Regions from separate parts of the Psychrobacillus sp. FSL H8-0484 genome, predicted to be linked through region 1. Evidence: predicted binding sites of a transcription regulator. Region 1 holds the regulator's gene; each other region holds the start of a gene.
The links. The regulator CtsR, encoded in region 1, represses protease genes until heat stress. The targets are predictions, from matches to a motif close to ATGGTCAATAAAGGTCAAACA.

Region 1 (4,272 bases):
CTCCTTGCTACGACCTATGACTGGATCAAGTGTACCTTCTCTTGCAATTTGTGTTAAATCACGTGCTAAACCATCTAAAGTCGGAGTGCTTGCAGGAGCAGCACTGTTGTTACCATTACCGTGAGATTGATCTGTGCTTCCAAGTAATTGAAGTACTTGCTGACGCGCTTTGTTTAAGCTAACACCTGCATTATTCAAAACTCTAGCAGCCACACCTTCACCTTCTCGGATTAGAGCTAGTAATAGATGCTCCGTACCAATGTAAGAATGCCCTAGTTTTCGAGACTCATCTACAGAGAGTTCAATTACCTTTTTCGCGCGAGGAGTGTAGTGAACGATTGGACCAACTTCTTCTGCTCCAGTTCCTACTAACTCCTCGATTCCTGTTTCAATCACTTTCGGATCTACTTCAATTGCTTCTAAAGCTTTCGCTGCAATACCGCTACCTTCTCGAATTAACCCTAGTAATATATGTTCTGTACCAATTGATTCGTGCTTTAAACGTATAGCTTCTTCTTGTGCTAGTTGTAATACTTTTTGAGATCTTTGTGTGAATCGATTAAACATCATGCAATACCCTCTCCTTTTGTTTTCGGTTTTTCTCCCTTTTGCAACCGTTCCCTTAACAACTTCGCTCGAAACATATCTCGTTCCGAAGTATTTAACGTCGTTCCAGCATACATTTGCAGAAACCCTGGTTGCATAAACACCATGCATTCGTTCAAAATGGTCACATCTACATCTTTAATGAGTCCCATGTCTATACCTAAACGAACATCCGACAAGCATCTAGCAGCCTCTTCGGTTGTCATTATACGAGCATATGACAACGTCCCTAAAGATCGATACAACCGATCCTCTAGTGTATTGGCTGAGTGCTTTAAGAGTGCATCTCGCGCTTCTCTTTCTTTTTGGATAATTTGTTCTGTAATACTTTGAAGATCGGCAAGTATATCTTCTTCTGTCTTACCAAGTGTCGTTTGATTAGACACTTGATATACATTTCCGAGCGCTTCACTACCTTCTCCATATATCCCTCTTACAACCATCCCTAATCTAGAAATGATTGTTACAATTCGGTTGATTTGCTTTGTCTTAGTTAATGCCGGTAAATGCATCATTACGGATGCACGTAAGCCAGTTCCGGTGTTTGTCGGACAACTCGTTAAATATCCGAATTGCTCATCAAAGGCATACGGCAATTCTTTTTCTAATAATCGATCTATTGTGTCAGCTTGTGCATATGCTTGTTGAATTTGAAGGCCAGGGAAAAGGCATTGAATACGAATATGATCTTCCTCATTTACCATTACACTTACAGATTCATCTTCGGATAATAAAACAGATCCAGTCATCGGCGAGTTAGCAAGTTTTGGACTAATTAAATGCTTTTCCACTAGCACTTGTCGATTTAGTTCCGACACATCTTTAATTTGTATAGAAGAAAAGTTCATCTGTAATTCTTCATCGGCATCCACCAGTGTAGCGGAAACGGATTGGTCAATTTTATGCGCTTCATCTTCTGTAAATGCAAGTGGAAATCGATACCCATTTAAGTTTCTAGCTAATCGAATTCTTGTACTCATGACTATATCTGAATGCTCTCCATTTCCAACCATCCAACTAGAAATAGAATTATCTAAAAAGCGTTCAATCGACATTCGTTTCGTCACCTCCCGTGACAAGCTGACTTTCCAGATCCCTTGCTTCATCTCTTAGTCTTGCAGCATCTTCAAATTGTTCGGTTTCAACAGCCTCTTTCATTTGAGAACGAATGGCTTCAATACGTTTTTTCAATGCTATCTTTTCACCAATTGCACCCGGCGCTTTCCCAATATGGGTTGTATTTCCATTATGCAAACGTTTAAATACATTCGGTAGTTGTTGTCGAAAACTATCGTAACAAGAAGCACAGCCGAATTTCCCTTCATCTAGAAAACGTTGTATGGACCAACCACATTCTTCACACTCTAATGGAGGCTTTTTTTGCCTTTGCTGCATTGGCTGCTGATCTGCATGGTTAAACCAATTGGATAGTAGTTGATGAAGAGATAATGGATCTTGTTTATACTCTACATAAAACGGGTGGAGACTATTTGCACAGACCTCACAATAATGTCGTTCAAAGTGTTCACCGTTATGCACTTGTGTAACCGTCACTTTTGCCGGTCTCTGCTTACAATTTTCACAAATCACTTTTCAACACACCCCGCTCATTTTTAACTTTTTTGATATTTTAATGTTAATAACATGGCACATAATATACGCGCACGTATTTCATCCCTTGCTGGTAGTGGAATAGCAAGTGTTGTTCGATTAAGCGCCGCTAAAATGAGCTTCGCTTCTCTTGTTGTAATCACTTCTTCCTCCAGCAGTCGGAACACAATGTCTTCCGTAACTGATTCAGCTGCACCATTTTCTAGTCTTTGTATTATATGCTCAATCAATTCTGCTTTCGTATGCGCCCGAACGCGGAGGATTCGAATATATCCACCACCACCACGTTTACTTTCCACTAAGTAACCGCGATCTTGGGTAAACCGTGTGTTAATAACATAGTTTATTTGAGATGGAACACATTGAAATTTTTCAGCAATTTCACTTCTTTTAATTTCAATTTGCCCCTTACTCTCTTCTTCGATAATCGACTTCAAATAACCTTCAATAATGTCAGATATATTTTTCATCTTCTCACCTCTTTAGCAAACTGACTTTGACTAACTTTGACTATATTATATCGAGAAAATAATCCATGTGCAATTGATATGATTTTCTTAGGAAGGCACATAAAAACTACTAACCAGAACAGTTAGTAGTTTAAGGGTGTATCAATATTCCAACTTATATTCCAAAAACTTTTTCATTTGTATATTAATACATTTATTTTTTCTTCCTGTGTATTTTCGTTAGTTGTTTCCACTTATTCACTTCCGCTTTTTTGGCAACTAGATCATTTTTTCGTTCAATATGTGCAAGCTCTCTCATCAACTTCACATAACTTTTATAACGCTCTTGTTTCAATGCACCTGTATAAATAGCTTCTTGAATTGCGCATCCCGGCTCTTTTTCATGTTTGCAATCTCGGAAGCGACATCCATCCGCAAGTTCTTCAATATCTTGGAAGCTAGCGCTAATCCCATCACTTGTATCCCAAAGTTGGAATTCTCTCATTCCCGGGGTATCAATTAATAAACCACCCTCCGGCAATAAAGTAAGTTCTCTATGCGTCGTGGTATGACGTCCTTTGCTATCATCTTCTCGAATATTGTTTACTACCATTACTTCTTCACCAGACAAAGCATTAATTAAAGAGGACTTGCCAACTCCAGAAGATCCTAGAAGAGCACCTGTTTTACTGCCAGATAAAAGATTTGCAAGGCGATCGATTCCTTCACCTGTTACACTACTCACTGCAAATACATCTACACCAAAAGCGATTGATTCTACTTCATTTATATAAAATGCCAAATCATCACATGCGTCTTTTTTCGTCAAAACAACAACTGGTGTTGCACCCGAATCCCATGCGGCCAATAAATATCGCTCTAATCTACGTACATTAAAGTCGTGATTAAGAGACATAACAAGAAATACATAATCAACATTAACTGCGATTAACTGAATTTCCGTTGTTAAGCCAGCAGCTTTTCTGGAAAACTGTGAACTACGTGGAAGCACGTCTTGAATAATTCCTTTTTCTTCTCCCGGCATTTGTTCAAGGACAACCCAATCTCCAACTGCCGGAAATGCTTCGCGGCCATGGTCAAACTTGAATTTCCCTGATAGAGAGCATAACCATTCCCCTTCGTTAGTCATGACACGATACAAATTTTTATGCTCAAGTAAAACGCGACCTGCGATCCCTTTACTCAACATTTTTTCTTCCCATTTATTATTCCAACCATATTGTTCGATTAAATTCAATTTAACTTCCTCCTAATTTCCATATAAAAAAACCATGACTGCACGAATCAGCAATCATGGTTTCCCGGTCATTAGTAAAGAAGCATCTCAAAAAGTATAGCGAAATACATTTGATTGTCTAATACAAGCAAATGAAAAGCATATTCGTTCTACAATTAGAGACATACGGAGTGGGACATCATGAACTTACTGATTCGTTGATTAGTATTTACAATAGCCATAATGCCTCACTCCTTTCCTTAAGTTATTTTCAGAATACTACAAGTATTAGCGATATGTCAATAACATTTTTACGCAGTCACGTCTCGTTTCATAAATGACCAGTAACTAATAACTAAAAATACTAGC
Region 2 (4,272 bases), 820 kb from region 1:
CACGATTATAACAATCGGCCCTAATAACTTTTTCATCTTATTCACCCCTGATTAAGTATAGTATTCATGTTACTTTATTTGTAAAATGTAAAACCTACTTAGGTATACGAAAAAGTTATTAATCGGTTTCATATGAATACGTGTTATTGGAAAATTAATAGGAACAGTCGAAGCAATTAATAAACAAGTTGAGGTTTCCTAAGTTCCAACATCAGATTTTTTCTAATGGTTTAAACGAAGATAAACAAAGAAACACGTAGGAATATGAATACATCCATATTTCTAAGTGTTTTACATTTGAAATACTATTATTTCCACAATCCTAAAATCAATCCCATGACCATAAATGTAACTACATGATATCCAGCATTAATCAAAAACAATTTCAATGATTTTCTTTCAAACAAATACGTTATTCCCATCGCTGCTGCGACCCAAAAGAGCCCGGCCATGAAGCCTGCTATGACACCCATCATCGCGTTTCTTTCTGGACCTAAGAATAGAGCGAGCACAAAGGAAATGATTAAGGAAAATATAAAAGAACCTCCAAAGATCTTCGCCATATTAGCATTCTTTAATTTTTCTTCATCAAAACCATTTTCCTCCATCCAAGCCTTAGCAAAGAAAACTGAATACCATAGACCTCCAATAACGAAAGCGGATAATCCTGCTACAATAACTGCAAAATAATTAATCGTCTCAAATGATTGCTGAAAATCCATTTCATTCTCCCCTTCTTTCCATTCTATTTTTGATCGTTCTCTCTCTGTTCTATTTCATTTTATTATAAGGTTTTTAATACAAGTTGTATTGTAAAAAATGGACATTCTGGCGTATAAAGTTAGTCGCTGTTAATGCTTTTTTCGCATACACTACACTGTACTTTTCATGATCAATAATTAATTAAACATCCATTTTGTTTAATATTAAAATTCTGTGGTAAGGATGAATAGACCGGATAATTAAATAATGTAAGAGGTGAGGAATAAGTATCCTGGTGATCCTAACCATTTGTCTATCGAAGCAATCGATTCACTTGAACGAATACAAGGAATAAATAGTAAAAATATAAATATACATTATACAAAAAAGCACTCCGAACATCGAAGGATCCATGTTTGGAGTGCTTGAAAGAAAATATCCAATTTAATCTAAATACGCCCCCGGAGGGAATCGAACCCCCATCTCAAGAACCGGAATCTTACGTCATATCCATTAAACTACGGAGGCATGCGACTTATCTATTATACAAATGAATTGTAAATAATTCAACCTAACTTTTCAATGCTTAATATTTGACCTTCCTTGACCATAATGTGTATGATAAAGTTACAACTGAGGTAGTATTTCTCAGAAATAAAATTAATAAACCACCTTTGAAGGAGGCAAATCAGGATGAATTTAATTCCTACTGTTATTGAACAAACAAATCGTGGGGAACGTGCATATGACATTTACTCACGATTATTAAAAGACCGTATTATCATGCTTGGAAGTGGAATTGATGACAACGTTTCAAACTCCATCGTTGCCCAACTACTATTTTTAGAAGCTGAAGATCCAGAAAAAGATATTTCAATCTATATCAATAGTCCAGGTGGAAGCATTACAGCAGGTATGGCAATTTACGATACGATGCAATTCATCAAACCCGATGTGCAAACAATTTGTATCGGTATGGCTGCTTCTATGGGAGCATTCTTACTTACTGCAGGTACAAAAGGAAAACGCTATGCACTTCCAAACGCAGAAGTAATGATTCACCAACCACTTGGTGGAGCACAAGGGCAAGCAACAGAAATCGAAATTGCTGCTAAACGTATTTTATTCTTACGTGATAAATTAAATAATATTATGGCTGATCGTACTGGTCAACCGATTGAAGTCGTTTCAAGAGACACAGATCGCGATAACTTTATGACTGCTGAACGTGCAAAAGAATATGGTTTAATCGATCATATTATCGATCGCAGCGAAATGAAAAAATCATAATAATAATTGTACCCAAGGAAATTTACCTTTCCTTGGGTATTTTTGTAGAAAAAATACTTTATCATTTTGTTGATTGAAGCGGTAGGCGGCGACTCCTGCGGGATGAGTGAGACAGATAAGACATCACAAACGACGCGTGAGCGGCGGTGATGGCTTATCGCTCACCCCGCGGAAAGCGTCCGCCTATAGCGGAAATCAACAATACTTTATTCCGCGTAAATTATATATTTCTTTAGTTTCCTCAACCATTTGCCTTGTATCTGAGACCATTTCATTTCTAAGATGAAGAAACCAAAGGAAGCGACGGACCTTTTTCAAATTCTATGTACGCAGTTCAATAGTCCATTCTTTTTAACTTACAACGAAAAAAAAAGACCGCCTTTTCGTCTATACTGACTAGTAAGGCCGCCCTTTATTATTCTTCATTTGAAATAAATTTTGCTAGTGCTACTACTGCTTCTTCTTCATCTGACCCATCTGCACTCAGGTTTACTGTAATCCCTTTGCTAATAGCCAAGCTCATAATACCCATAATACTTTTTGCATTTACTTTTTTATTGTCTTTTTCCAAATATACATCTGCAATATAACGATTAGCCTCTTGTACAAATAACGCAGCTTGTCTCGCCTGTAATCCTGATGGTAATTTCACTTCGACTTGTTTTTCTGTCATTGTCCTACGCTCCATTTCCCTAAATTGTCTCGCCTCTACGAAGTGCGTCTGCAATTTCGTCTATCTTTCGTAAACGATGATTTATACCAGATTTACTAACGTTCCCAGTGGAAACCATTTCACCTAGCTCTTTTAATGTTACATCTTGATATTCCACCCGCAAGCGAGCAATTTCTCTTAATTTTTCTGGTAATTGGTCTAATCCAACCGTATTTTCGATAAATCGTATATTGTCTACTTGTCGAATAGCAGCACTAATCGTTTTATTTAGATTAGCTGTTTCACAATTGACTAAACGATTTACACTATTACGCATATCTCGAATTATACGGACATCTTCAAATTTCAGCAACGCACGATGTGCTCCTGCGATACTTAGGAAATCAGAAATTTTTTCTGCTTCCTTTAAATATGCCACATATCCCTTTTTACGTTCAATTGTTTTCGCATTTAATTCGAATCCGTTCATCAACTCTACTAGAGCGTCACTATGTGTTTTATACAAAGAGTAAATTTCCAAATGATAAGAAGACGTTTCTGGATTATTGACAGATCCTCCTGCTAAGAAAGCTCCTCTCAGATACGCACGCTTGCAGCAATTCTTTTTGACAAGCTCCTGTGAAATGGAGTATTCAAATTGAAAACTCTCTTTCAATATTTTTAAATCCTCTAATAGGTGCTTTGCTCCATCTCGAACACGGCAAATATAGATATTATTTTTCTTTAATCTCATTTTTTTTCGAACGAGCAATTCTACTTGATAAGGGTATAAAGATTTAATAAGCGTATACAGTCTACGCGCAATTGCTGCATTTTCAGTCTGCACGTCTAAGCTTAACATTTTATTGCTAAACGACAGAGACCCATTCATTCGAATAAGTGCTGATAGTTCTGCTTTTGCACAACAAGGCTTTGACTCTTCTTGAGTCATTTCTTTTTTTGTTTCAGAAGCAAACGACATAATCCGTTTCCCCCTTTCTTGCTAGCGATTACAATTTCCATCTATGTATCTAATTGTAATCACCCTGCATATTCTACAAGCCATTTCGCTATTTTCATCGCATCATGACGAACTGCTCCATCATACACGACTGAAATGTCTTTTTTAACGATTTCTATGTCTAATGTTTCTAATCGCTCTACATCTATTTTGACAGGTGATGCTTTCTCTTGTTTGTACAAAAACTGCACGTTTTCTGGAATTTCTTCATTACTAATTAACAGCGTATCCAAGAAATTCTCTCCCACATGGCTGATTAACGCTTCTACATGGTCATATGCAGTATAATTACTCGTTTCTCCAGCTTGGGTCATCAGATTACTTATATATACTTTCTTTGCCTTAGAACTAATAATTGCTTTCTTGATATCTTCTACTAATAAGTTTGGCAAAATACTAGTATATAGACTTCCTGGGCCAATTGCGATGATATCGGCTTGTCGAATGATATTTATCGTTTCTGGTAAAGGTTTTACATCTGCTGGAGAAATAAACACTTTCTCTATTTTCTTTCCATAGTCCGGTATTTTAGATTCCCCACTAATAATTGTTTTATCCTCAAACTGTGCATGAAGCGTTACTAATTGATTAGCGGCCGGTAGAACTT
Region 3 (4,272 bases), 3.0 Mb from region 1:
TCTTGCTCATAGACTAGTAATTCTTTTTCCAGAGTAGGTATCTTTCCATGACGAAGTTCTGCTGCTTTATTTAAATCGTACTTATTTTCAGCTTCCTCCAATTCTCTACGATATCGATCCAACTCTTCTCTTTTTTGCTGAATTACTTGAATCGCTTCTTTTTCCTGCCCCCATTTACTTCTCATTTCACTAGTTGATTCCTCTAGTTCTGCTAAGTCTTGACGCAATTGTTCTAATCTTTTTCGACTAGCAGCATCTTTTTCTTTTATTAACGCTTGTTCTTCTATTTGCAGCTGCATCATTTTTCTCGTAACTTCGTCTAACTCCTGCGGCATGGAATCTATCTCTGTTCGAATCATTGCACATGCCTCGTCTACTAAATCAATTGCCTTGTCCGGAAGAAAGCGTTCTGTCATATAACGATTAGAAAGCTGCGCTGCAGCGACAATCGCTCTATCATGTATGCGTACACCATGATGCAATTCAAATCTTTCTTTCAACCCGCGTAAAATAGAAACTGTATCTTCAACAGATGGCTCTCGTACGAGTACTTGTTGAAATCTTCTCTCTAAAGCAGGATCCTTTTCAATATACATACGATATTCATCTAATGTCGTTGCACCAATACAATGTAATTCTCCTCGAGCTAGCATCGGTTTTAACATATTACCTGCATCCATGGCACCGTCTGTTTTTCCAGCTCCTACAATTGTATGGATTTCATCGATAAATAAGATAATTTGTCCTTCGCTCTTTTTTACTTGCTTCAATACCGCTTGTAATCGTTCTTCAAATTCTCCTCGATACTTCGCCCCTGCAATGAGGGAGCTCATATCTAATTCAAATATTTCTTTCTCTTTCAAGCCCTCCGGTACATCTTTTCGGACAATACGTTGTGCTAATCCTTCTACAATGGCTGTTTTCCCTACACCAGGTTCTCCAATTAAAACAGGATTATTTTTTGTTTTTCTAGACAAAATCCGAATAACATCTCGAATCTCTTGATCACGACCGATAACAGGATCCATCTTTCCTTCTTTCACTGCAGTAATTAGATTACGACCGTACGTTTCTAAAGGACTTTTTTGATCTTGTTGATTCATTTGCATAACCAAACATCTCCCTTAAAATAGTTTGACCTTTTTTGACTAATGTAATTATAATATCTTCTCTTATTATTTGTAAAGAAAAGTGATTTTTCCCAAAGACGTTAGGTTATTATGCTATGATTGTTATATACACGGAAAGGTTGTGTTATTAATGAGCGAGTATATTTCTGATACAACAGGCATTTATTCACTATTTAAACAATATGGTTCCATAGTAAAATTAGAAAAAGATCGACCTGTTTTTCAAGAGGGCGAGCGCTCTGAAGAGATTTATTTCATCGTCTCTGGATCTGTAGGTATTAATAAAGACACAGAAAGCGGTAAACTTTTAACACTCCGAGTAGTCGGACCAAATGATTACATTGGTGAAACTGCTGTTTTTTGTGATATTGTATACCACTCCTTTTCTGCTATTACTTTAGAATCTACCCAATTATTATCGCTTCACCGAACCAAACTAGAGAATTTTTTAATGGAATCTACAGAGCTAATGGTAGAATGGACAAAATTTATTCAACTAGTTTATATAAAGAATCAAACTCGGTTTAGAGACTTAATGTTACATGGCAAAAAAGGAGCACTTTTCTCCACGTTGATTCGTCTTTCTAATACATATGGTCAAGTACAACCGGATGGAAGTATTATCATAGAGTACACACTAACCAATCAAAAGCTAGCAAATTTATGTGCCATGAGTAGAGAAGTTGTTAATAGAATGTTAAATGATATTAAAAATGCAGGTATTGTGTCCTTTCAAAAAGGAATCATTACCATTCATGATATTGAATTCTTGAAAAGAGAAAATGAGTGTGAGAATTGTCCCTTAACTATTTGCCGAATTGATTAAAAAAAGCGACCTCTTTCTATTTTTGTAATAGAAAGAGGTCGCTTTTATATTAACGTATGCCTAAGGCAATCTTAGCGTATCTAGACATATTATCTTTTGACCATGGTGGATTCCAGACGATGTTAACTTCAGTTTCTTTGACTTCTGGTAATTCCATAAGTGCTGTATTCACTTGATCCACAATCATCGGTCCCATTGGGCATCCCATGGATGTTAAAGTCATCGTAACTGTTCCAACACCCTCATCTGACAATTCAACATCGTATACTAAACCTAAATTGACAATATCTACGCCTAGTTCAGGGTCAATGACATTTTCAAGAGCTGCCATCATGCTATCTTTCATATCTTGGTCCATTTAAATAACCTCCTTACCTCATTAATCCATCATAACAAAACATCTATACTTATGCCAAATTGTTTGAAAGCCATTTTGTTGCGCTTAACATTCCCTTGCGAGATACTGCGTGACCTGCAGATTTTTCTTTCATAAACACGATATCATTCTCTCCATATTCATGTTTCAACGCTTCGATAAAATGTGCAGTCGGTTCAAATGGAACAACTGGATCTTTTTCTCCGTGCCAGAAAAACAACGGTTTATCAGCAAGTTTGTGCATTTGATTAGAAGCATCAAAAGAAGCTAACGTATCAAACATATTTTTTCTTTCTTCACTATTTAGCGGAATTTTAAACCCTTTTTGTTCTACTAAAGCCATTTGTGCTTTTGCAAGTTCAACATAACCCGGAGTCCCCATCATAATAGCAGCCGCGTCAATCCAAGGATAGGCAGTTAAACAGCCTAAAGTCGTGATACCACCCATGGAAGTTCCCGCAAGACCAATTTTCTGATCAATTAAATACCCGCGTTCGATAAGTTCTTCCTTTAATTTACCGACCTCTTCGATGGAGGTTAATACTATTTCCCAAAACCGAAGGCTAATTTCTACTTGGTCTAGTTTCTCCGCTCGGTCACCATGTAAAAGAGCGTCGGGTAATATTACTCTGCACCCTTGGTTAACTAGTTGATAAGCATAATGTAAATTATGTTCCTTTGCACTTTCAAACCCATGTAAGAATAGAACAATAGGTGCGTTATTACTTATTTCTTCATCAAATATATGTAATACAGGAATATTACCCCATAATTCAGATTGTGAAATCATTTCTTAAGCCACCTCCGTATTTATTATTATTCTAACAAAGCATTTCAATATTTACAAAAAAGCTAAACTATACGTTTTGACGTTCCTACTTGAACACGATAAACTTTAATAATAAAGAGGGGAGTTTTTCATATGCAACGTCACTTAATAGTATTGGATTTAGATGGAACATTATTGACCGATGAAAAAGTTATTTCGCAAAAGACAAAAAATACACTATTACAAGCAAAAGATGAAGGCCATGAAGTAATGATTGCAACTGGAAGACCTTATCGATCAAGTGAAATGTATTATAAAGAACTTGGACTAACGACACCAATTGTTAATTTTAATGGAGCATTTGTGCATCTTCCAATGAGTAACACGTGGAATACATGGCATAAGCCGATAGAATTAAAGGTAGTAAAAGAAGTAGTTGAAGCGGTTCAAAGTTTTTCCATAAAAAATATGCTAGCAGAAGTGTTGGATGACGTATACTTACATTATCATGATGAAAAAATGATCTCGGCATTCGCTTTAGGTAATCCACATATTACAACTGGTGATTTACGTACTTTTTTAAAAACAGATCCTACAAGCCTTCTGATACATGCAGAAGAGGAATCAGTTGACTTAGTTCGCAAACATTTACGGGATGTACATGCCGAAGTAATAGACCATCGCCGCTGGGGCGCTCCTTGGGATGTTATTGAAATTGTACGGAGCGGCTTAAACAAAGCGGTTGGTTTAGCGCAAGTTTCCGAGTATTTAAATATACCGAAAGAACGCATCATTGCATTTGGAGACGAAGACAATGATTTAGAAATGATTGAATTTGCAGGAGTTGGGGTTGCAATGGGCAATGCAATTGCACCACTCCAAAACATCGCCAACGAAATTACTTTATCTAATAATTCGGATGGTATTGCCGAATTATTAATAGAAAGATTACAATTAAACAAATAAGGATAATAAAGGAGGATGAAAATGAAATTATTCGCTGATAGCGCTAGTGACTTACCAAAATCTTTCTTTGAAGTACATGATGTTGAATTAGTACCACTTAGAGTTCATATTGACGAAAACGAGTATGATGATATTGTTGGTATTGATTCAAAAGAAGTATACGCAGCAATACGAGCTGGCAAACAGCCAAAAACCTCACAAGCAT

Region 2: the regulator CtsR is predicted to act here: its motif matches at 1,293-1,313, upstream of clpP (ATP-dependent Clp endopeptidase proteolytic subunit ClpP).
Region 3: the regulator CtsR is predicted to act here: its motif matches at 1,132-1,152, upstream of MHH81_RS04605 (ATP-dependent Clp protease ATP-binding subunit).

What each region holds. Positions count from the first base shown of each region.
Region 1 covers NZ_JBBOSZ010000001.1:4,000,683-4,004,954, forward strand. The annotation lists gene MHH81_RS19760 (ATP-dependent Clp protease ATP-binding subunit) at 1-570, opposite strand, end outside; gene MHH81_RS19765 (protein arginine kinase) at 567-1,661, opposite strand; gene MHH81_RS19770 (UvrB/UvrC motif-containing protein) at 1,651-2,196, opposite strand; gene MHH81_RS19775 (CtsR family transcriptional regulator) at 2,220-2,687, opposite strand; gene rsgA (ribosome small subunit-dependent GTPase A) at 2,881-3,924, opposite strand; gene MHH81_RS19785 (ABC transporter permease) at 4,215-4,272, opposite strand, start outside.
Region 2 covers NZ_JBBOSZ010000001.1:3,178,410-3,182,681, forward strand. The annotation lists gene MHH81_RS15510 (LemA family protein) at 1-36, opposite strand, end outside; gene MHH81_RS15515 (DUF1761 domain-containing protein) at 309-722, opposite strand; tRNA gene MHH81_RS15520 (tRNA-Arg) at 1,159-1,230, opposite strand; gene clpP (ATP-dependent Clp endopeptidase proteolytic subunit ClpP) at 1,396-1,992, shown strand; gene MHH81_RS15530 (HPr family phosphocarrier protein) at 2,408-2,665, opposite strand; gene whiA (DNA-binding protein WhiA) at 2,685-3,626, opposite strand; gene MHH81_RS15540 (gluconeogenesis factor YvcK family protein) at 3,686-4,272, opposite strand, start outside.
Region 3 covers NZ_JBBOSZ010000001.1:1,013,644-1,017,915, reverse strand. The annotation lists gene MHH81_RS04605 (ATP-dependent Clp protease ATP-binding subunit) at 1-1,109, opposite strand, end outside; gene MHH81_RS04600 (Crp/Fnr family transcriptional regulator) at 1,261-1,956, shown strand; gene MHH81_RS04595 (metal-sulfur cluster assembly factor) at 2,006-2,314, opposite strand; gene MHH81_RS04590 (prolyl oligopeptidase family serine peptidase) at 2,364-3,122, opposite strand; gene MHH81_RS04585 (Cof-type HAD-IIB family hydrolase) at 3,255-4,067, shown strand; gene MHH81_RS04580 (DegV family protein) at 4,089-4,272, shown strand, end outside.